DNA from 2 places in the Lachnoclostridium phocaeense genome. Region 2 is predicted to be linked to the other one. Evidence: predicted binding sites of a transcription regulator. Region 2 holds the regulator's gene; the other holds the start of a gene.
What was found. Region 2 encodes HrcA, which represses chaperone genes, less so after heat shock. Its sites were predicted from a motif close to TGTTAGCACTCNNNNNNNNNGAGTGCTAACA; they were not measured.

Region 1: htpG (molecular chaperone HtpG) is a predicted target of HrcA. The motif match lies at 1,374-1,404, and genes of this name have one in related genera.

What each region holds. Positions count from the first base shown of each region.
Region 1 is NZ_CAUGIN010000016.1:28,159-32,374, forward strand. Features, by position in the region: gene Q5911_RS08790 (ABC transporter permease) at 1-1,328, shown strand, start outside; gene htpG (molecular chaperone HtpG) at 1,502-3,562, shown strand; gene Q5911_RS08800 (aldo/keto reductase) at 3,701-4,216, shown strand, end outside.
Region 2 is NZ_CAUGIN010000009.1:87,720-91,935, reverse strand. Features, by position in the region: partial or broken gene Q5911_RS06100 (Hsp70 family protein) at 1-633, opposite strand, end outside; gene grpE (nucleotide exchange factor GrpE) at 677-1,366, opposite strand; gene hrcA (heat-inducible transcriptional repressor HrcA) at 1,384-2,427, opposite strand; gene Q5911_RS06085 (RluA family pseudouridine synthase) at 2,640-3,557, shown strand; gene Q5911_RS06080 (hypothetical protein) at 3,630-3,923, opposite strand; gene Q5911_RS06075 (MOSC domain-containing protein) at 4,010-4,216, opposite strand, start outside.

The DNA of each region.
Region 1 (4,216 bases), on a different contig from region 2:
TGCCCTATCACCTGAGCTATGCCGTTCAGGCCACGCTGATCGCCGTGCTGTGCACCCTGGCGGCGACCATTTTCTCCTGCTACAGGGAGCTTGCCTCCGTGCCGGCCCAGCTCATGCGGCCGCCTGCACCGAAGCAGGGGCAGCGCATCCTTCTGGAGCGGGTGAAGATCATATGGAAGCATCTGAATTTTTCCTGGAAATCTTCTATCCGGAATCTGGTGCGGTACAAGAAGCGTTTCTTCATGACTGTGTTTGGCATCGGAGGCTGTATGGCCCTGATGGTGGTGGGCTTCGGACTGAAGGACTGTATCTTTGTCATACCGGAGCTGCAGTACAACAGCATCCAGACCTACGATGCGGCGGTGTACTTTGACGCGGGGATTTCCCGGGAGGACAAGGAGGAGATAGCGGCCCTTGTCAGGGACGAGTCAGCAGTCAGCGGGGAGCTGATGGTGCGCATGCAGAACCTGGAAGTGACAGCGGGAGATACTTCCATGGAAATCTATCTGACAGTGCCTGAAAATCTGGAAAACGTAGGCGATTTCCTGGATTTCCACAGCCGGACAAAGCCGGAGACCTACTCCCTGGAGAAGGAGCAGGTGATCCTGACCGAGAAGGCGGCAAGCGACCTTGGCGTGGAGGTGGGAGATACAGTCACTCTGGAGGACGACGGCATGGGTGTGAAGGAAGTGACCATAGACGCCATCTGCGAGAATTATATGGGACACTACCTGTACCTCTCACCGGACTACTACAGGGAGCTGTTCGGGAAAGAGGCCGCCTCCAACGGCGTGCTGTTTAAGATGAAAGAGGGGCAGACAGACCAGATCGAGGCAGTGGGCGGCAGGCTCCTTGGAGACAGCAATGTGCTGAACGTGAGCTATACCTCCAGTATAGAGGACCGCCTTGACGATATGCTGCAGAGTCTGAACCTGGTCATTGTGGTGCTGATCATCTCGGCGGGCATGCTGGCCTTTATCGTTCTCTACAACCTGAACACCATCAACATCACGGAGAGAAAGAGGGAGCTGGCAACCATCAAGGTGCTGGGCTTTTACGACACGGAGGTGGCTGCCTATGTGTACAGGGAAAATGTCCTGCTCACCCTCATCGGCGCGGTGGCGGGCATGGCCCTTGGCTGGGTGCTGCTGCAGTTTGTCATTGTCACTGTGGAGGTGGACGACGTCATGTTCGGCAGGGTGCTGGATCTTACCAGCTATCTGTACAGCTTCCTGTTCACGCTCGGCTTTTCCATGTTCGTCAACTGGGTCATGTACTTCAAGCTGAAGAAGATAGACATGGTAGAGTCTCTGAAGAGCGTGGAGTAGACATGAAGAGCAAAGTTTATAGAAGGTTTATGGATTTTATAAAGTTATTAGCACTCATTTGCGATGAGTGCTAATTTTATATTGACATTTGCGCTCCCGGGTATTATCATAACATGCAGAGGGTGCGGGTCAGGTCCCGCACAAAACAGATTGAGATTTAAGGAGTGATATAAATGGCAGCAAAAAAAGGAAGTCTGTCTATCAGCAGCGAAAATATTTTTCCTATTATCAAGAAATGGGTCTATTCAGACCACGATATCTTTGTCCGTGAGATGATCTCCAACGGATGCGACGCCATCACCAAGCTGAAAAAGCTGGATATGATGGGAGAGTACCAGCTTCCGGATGACTACAAGGCCCGGATCCGTGTGATCGTCAGCCCGGAGGACAAGACACTGAAATTCATCGACAACGGTGTGGGAATGACAGCCGGCGAGGTGGAGGAGTACATCACCCAGATCGCTTTCTCCGGAGCCACAGAGTTCCTGGAGAAATACAAGGACAAGACGACAGAGGATGACATGATCGGTCACTTCGGTCTTGGCTTCTACTCCGCTTTCATGGTGGCGGACGAAGTACACATCGACACACTTTCCTACCAGGAGGGGGCAGCTCCTGTGCACTGGACAAGCGACGGCGGCACAGAGTATGAGATGTCCGATGGAGACCGGCAGGAAGTGGGGACGGAGATCACCCTGTTCTTAAATGAGGACAGCCTCCAGTTTGCCAACGAGTACAAAGTGCGTGAAGTGCTGGAGAAGTACTGCTCCTTCATGCCGGTGGAGATCTTCCTTGAGAAGGCCAATGCCGAGCAGGAGTATGAGACCATCGATGAGGCGGACCTTCGGGACGATGATGTGGTCGTAGAGCACATCCACGAGGATGCAAAGATGGAGGAGAAGGAGAACGAGAACGGGGAGAAGGAGATGGTGGAAGTATCTCCTGCCAGAGACAGGGTGAAGATCAACAAGCGTCCTGTTCCGGTGAACGACACCCAGCCTCTGTGGACAAAGCATCCAAATGAGTGCACAAAGGAAGATTATATAGAGTTTTACCGGAAGGTATTCCTGGACTACAAGGAGCCACTGTTCTGGATCCACCTGAATATGGATTACCCGTTCAACCTGAAGGGTATCCTGTACTTCCCCAAGATCAACACAGAGTACGACTCCATCGAGGGAACCATCAAGCTGTACAACAACCAGGTGTTCATCGCGGACAACATCAAGGAAGTCATTCCGGAGTTCCTGATGGTGTTAAAGGGAGTCATCGACTGTCCGGACCTGCCGCTGAACGTATCAAGAAGCGCGCTCCAGAACGATGGATTTGTAAATAAGATCGCAGACTATATTTCCAAGAAGGTTGCCGACAAGCTGAGCGGCATGTGCAAGACTGACAAGGAGAACTACGAGAAATACTGGGATGACATCAGCCCGTTCATCAAGTTCGGTTGCCTGAAGGACGAGAAATTCTGCGACAAGATGATGGACTACATCCTCTTCAAGAGCCTGGATCACAAATACATGACGCTGAAAGAGTGCGTGGAGGCAAACGGCGGTAAGCTCATCGACCCCAAGGAGGAAAAAGAGGAGCCAAAGGAGGGCGAGGAGAAGAAGGAAGAGCCCAAGACCACCATCTACTATGTATCTGACGAGCAGCAGCAGAGCCAGTACATTAACATGTTTAAAAACCAGGGGCAGGATGCGGTGATCCTGAACCACAACATCGACTCTCCGTTCATCACCCAGCTTGAGCAGAGAAACCCGAACCTGCAGTTCCAGCGCATTGACGCGGACATTACGGACAATGCAAAAGAGGAAGTAAAAGAAGAGGACAAAGAGGCTTTCCAGAAGACAACGGACGCTCTTGTGGAGACATTCCGCAAAGTTATGGAAAATGACAAGCTGGACGTGAAAGTGGAGAAACTGAAAGACGACAAGGTGGCTTCCATGATCACCCTGTCCGAGCAGAGCCGCCGTATGCAGGAGATGATGAGAATGTACGGCATGGCAGGCATGGATGCATCCATGTTTGGCGGCGAGATCACACTGACGCTGAACGCCAACCATCCTCTTGTACAGTTTGTGGCAGAGCACGGAGACAATGAGAACACACCTGTCATCTGCAAACAGCTCTACGACATGGCCATGCTGGCACACAAGCCTCTGACACCGGAGGAGATGACAGCCTTTGTACAGAGGAGCAACGAGATCATGCTGCTGCTGACAAAATAAAAAGTATAGAAAATAAGTATGACCGGGTATTTTATTTAAGTATTTGCGGTTCTCGTATCGGGGAATTATAATAAAATATAGTTCCCTGATACTTTTTATACAGGATGACTGAAATGAAGAGAAGGAGAGTGGACAAAGATGATCTACAGAGATTACAAAGATTTAAAGCTGTCTGCCCTGGGCATGGGCTGCATGCGCCTGCCGGTCATTGACGGCGATGACGCGAAGGTAGACGAGGCCGCCACAGCCGATATGGTGCAGTATGCTATGGACCACGGTGTAAACTATTACGATACTGCCTGGGGATACCACAACGGCACCTCCGAGCTGGTGATGGGCCGCGTTCTCTCCAAATACCCAAGGGAGAGCTTTTACCTGGCTGATAAATTCCCGGGCTACGACCTCTCCAACATGGACAAGGTGGAGGAAATCTTTGAGGAGCAGCTGAAGAAGTGCCAGACAGAGTATTTTGATTTCTACCTTTTCCACAATGTGTGCGAGATGAACATAGACGCTTACCTGGATGAGTCCCACGGCATCCACAAATATCTCATGGAGCAGAAGAAAAACGGACGTATCCGCCATCTGGGATTTTCCGCCCACGGAAACTACGACGTGATGAAGAGTTTCCTTGAGAAGTACGGAAAAGACATG
Region 2 (4,216 bases):
CATATAGTCTGTGATCTTCTGGTCGAAGTCATCACCGCCCAGTCTGTTGTTTCCAGCTGTTGAGAGAACTTCGATGACACCGTCGCCGATCTCGATGATAGATACATCGAATGTACCGCCGCCGAGGTCATATACCATAATCTTCTGCTCTTTTTCATTGTCAAGGCCGTATGCCAGGGCTGCTGCTGTAGGCTCGTTGATGATACGTTTTACATCCAGGCCTGCGATCTTGCCGGCATCTTTTGTAGCCTGACGCTGAGCATCGTTGAAGTAAGCAGGAACTGTGATGACAGCCTCTGTCACTTTCTCTCCGAGGTATCCTTCTGCGTCAGCTTTCAGCTTCTGAAGGATCATAGCGGAGATCTCCTGCGGAGAATATTTCTTTCCGTCGATGGATACCTTGTAATCAGATCCCATCTCTCTTTTGATAGAAGAAATTGTCTTCTCAGCGTTTGTAACTGCCTGACGTTTTGCAGGCTCCCCTACCAGACGCTCTCCCGTCTTTGTAAATGCAACTACAGACGGTGTGGTTCTTGCGCCTTCTGTATTAGCGATGACTACCGGCTGTCCACCTTCCATAACGGCGACACAGCTGTTTGTTGTACCTAAGTCAATACCAATGATTTTTCCCATGATTAATTCCTCCTGTTATATTTTAAATTTCGTTGTTTGCTTTTTAGTTGGCCACCTTCACCATGCTGTGTCTCACAACACTGTCACGGTACATGTAACCTTTCTGGAATTCTTCAGCCACAATGTTCTCACCAAAGCTGTCATCCTCCACATGCATCACTGCATTGTGGAAATCCGGGTTGAATTCCTGTCCCACTGCCTCGATCGGCTTGACACCAATCTCTGCCAGTGTGGTCATCATCTGTTTGTACACCTTATCCATGCCCTGCATGAAGGGGTGGTCCTTCTCCTCCTCTTTCACTGCATCCAGCCCTCTCTCGAAGCTGTCCACAACGGGGAGGATCTTCTCTATGATATCTTTCGCTCCAACTTCATACATCTGGGATTTCTCCCTCTCTGTACGCTTGCGGAAGTTATCAAACTCAGCCATTTGTCTTGTGAGCTTATCTGTCAGCTCCTCGATCTTCTCATCTTTTTTATCTTTCTTCTTTCTGCCAAAAAATTTCTTTCCCTCGGTCTTTTCCTCCTCGGAGGAAACTTCCTCGTCATCCTCTTTCGGGCTCTCTGTGCTGTCTTTCTCAGCTCTCTCCGCGTCTTCTGCGGAGGATTCGCCGCCTTCGCCCTGATCTTCCTGCTGGGCAGCGGTCTTCTTGGCCTCTTCCACAGCCTCTTTTACCATATCTTCCTGGCTTTTTTCCTGATTTACTTCTTTGCTGTTTTTATTTTCTTCCAAGGGTCCATCCACCTTTCTTATTCTTTATTATGGAAAATCGCATCCAACTCACCCTGCAGGTGTTTCAGCGATTTTAACACATGTTCGTAATCCATACGCTTCGGGCCGATGATACCTATCGTTCCCTTCATGCCGTCCCCCAATTCATACGTAGCTGTGACGACACTGCAGTCTTTCATGGTCTGCACCGGTGTCTCGTCTCCGATATACACCTGGATGCCTGTGTTGTCTTCCTGGGAAAGAGTCTGGGTAACCAGCTCTGTGAGCTGCTGCTTTTCCTCAAAGGCACTGATGATCTCCTGTGCGCTCTTCTTGTCGCTGAGCTCCGGATATTTGAAAATATTCGTGGCCCCGCTGGTGTAGATCTGCATGTCTTCATCTAACTGGATGGCATCTGCCACCGCATCGAGCACATCGCTGATCACCGCGCTGTGGATGCCCGCCTGTTCCTTCAGCCTTGCTATCAGTCCCAGGTTGATCTCCTCAATGGACATACCGTTCAGTGTGGTATTGAGCAGCATGTTCAGCTTCAGAAGATTTTCATTGCCAAGCGGCTCATCTACATTGATGATCTTGTTCTTGATAACATTTCCTCCAAGCACGATCACCGCAATGATCTGCTCATCGTCCACCTGGGAGAGCTGAATGAATTTCAGCTTGTTGGCGCTGTTCATGGGAGTGGAAACCATGGTCGCATAGTTGGTGTTCGCCGCCAGAACTCTTGCGGCCTGCTTCAGGAGCTGATCCATCTTGTCTGCTTTGTCCAGCATCTGCTCCTGCATCTCATTAAGCTCCTGTTCCTTCTCCTCCATCAGCATATCCACATATAGGCGGTATCCCTTGTCGGAAGGAATCCTTCCCGCTGATGTATGGGGCTGCAGGATATATCCCAGCTCTTCCAGATCCGCCATCTCATTTCGGATCGTCGCAGAGCTCAAATTCAGGTCCGTGTACTTGGAAATGGTCCTGGAACCTACCGGCTCCCCTGTCTCCAGGTAGTTCTGGATGATCGCATGAAGAATTTTCAGTTTTCTCTCACCCAGTCCGTCTCTGACCTGCATCCTGGCTGCCTCCTTTTTTATTGTTAGCACTCATTTGGTACGAGTGCTAATCTCTACGGTTACTAATGTATCACTCTGGTTTTTGTTTGTCAACAGGATTTATAATTTTTTTACACTTTACGTGAAATTTATGAAAATTCTTATTTTATATGCTATACTCTAGTTCTGACCTGGCCCATGCGGCCAGATTCTGCCTGAAAGGAAGGACAAAAATGGACAGAACCATCGACTATATAATAGGAAAAGAAGAAGACGGCCTACGGGTGGAACAGGTTCTCAGGCGAAAAGGCTACTCCCGCCAGAATCTCTCTGTCATAAAAAGGATGCCCCAGAGCATCCTTGTAAACGGTGTACATGCTTATATGCGCGGACAGGTACAGACAGGAGACACCCTGAGAGTCCAGATCCACGAGACCGGAGTCTCCGGGAAAATACCGCCCATACATCTGCCCCTGGATATCGTATATGAAGATGAAGATATCATCGTCATCAACAAGGCGGCAGGCATGCCCATACACCCCTCCATGAACAACTACACCAATTCCATGGCAAATGCCCTTGCATGGTACTACAAAGAGCAGGGCAAACCCTTCATCTTCCGCTGCTCCAACCGGCTGGACCGGGATACCTCCGGCCTGACTGTGGTGGCAAAGCACCTGGTCAGCGCCGGCATTCTCTCCACCATGACAGCAGAAAAGATCCTGGAGCGGGAGTATCTGGCCATTGTATCCGGACACGTATTCCCCTCCGCCGGCACCATCTGTGCCCCTTTAGCCCGCAAGGGCACCTCCATCATCGAGCGGATGGTGGATTTTGAAAAGGGGGAAGAGGCAGTCACTCACTATGAGACGCTGGGGCACTACGGCCCCCACAGCCTTGTAAAACTGAAGCTGGAAACCGGCCGCACCCACCAGATCCGGGTCCACATGCAGTATCTGGGCTATCCTCTCATTGGAGACTACCTCTACAATCCGGATATGACGCACATCAGCCGGCAGGCTCTCCACTCCCACCGGCTGTCCTTTCCCCATCCCATGACCGGGGAACCTATGGAATTCACTGCCCCTCTTCCGGAGGATATGCAGAAAGTGCTCCGGGTCACATCGTTCTCTCCAGCTTCACAAGAGTGAAAAAGAAGACCCCGGAACCATTTTCTCTTCTCCGGGATCTTCTCTTTGCACGTCCGCTTTCTGCACGCTCTTTTAGCTCAGTTCGATCTTTGCAGCCTCCTCAGGCTTAAAAGCATTGTCCAGATCATAGATATTGTGTCCGGTAGACTCTCCCAATACTCTTCCCTCCAGGGAATAGCAGCGGATAAAGCGCTTGGGGGCAATGCTGGACCAGTGCTCCACATCCCAGGTCATGTACCCGTCCTCATCCGACTTTTTCTCCTTCAAGTACAGATCCACCTGGCGTCCATCCTGCATGATCTTGATAAGGTCCTTGTAATCAGCGATCTCCACGTCTTCCTTTTTTACTGTGTCGTAAATCTTCATCTCTCTCTCCTCCTGCCCTGCCCGGGCTGTCGTTCTAGCATCAGTTTACTCTCATCTGCCGCTAAAGACAAGCGGGAATTTTCTCTTTATTTTTCGTGATCGCGGGCACATTCCCGGGCCGTCCCCCTCAGAATCTCCAATCCATGGTCCAAATGAGGAAGAAGATAGTCCAGCGCCTCTCTCACCGCCTTGGGGCTGCCGGGGAGATTGACGATCAACGTCCCGCCGCGGATGCCGGACACAGCCCGGCTGAACATAGCCCTTGGGGTGATGGACATGGAATAGTTCCGTAT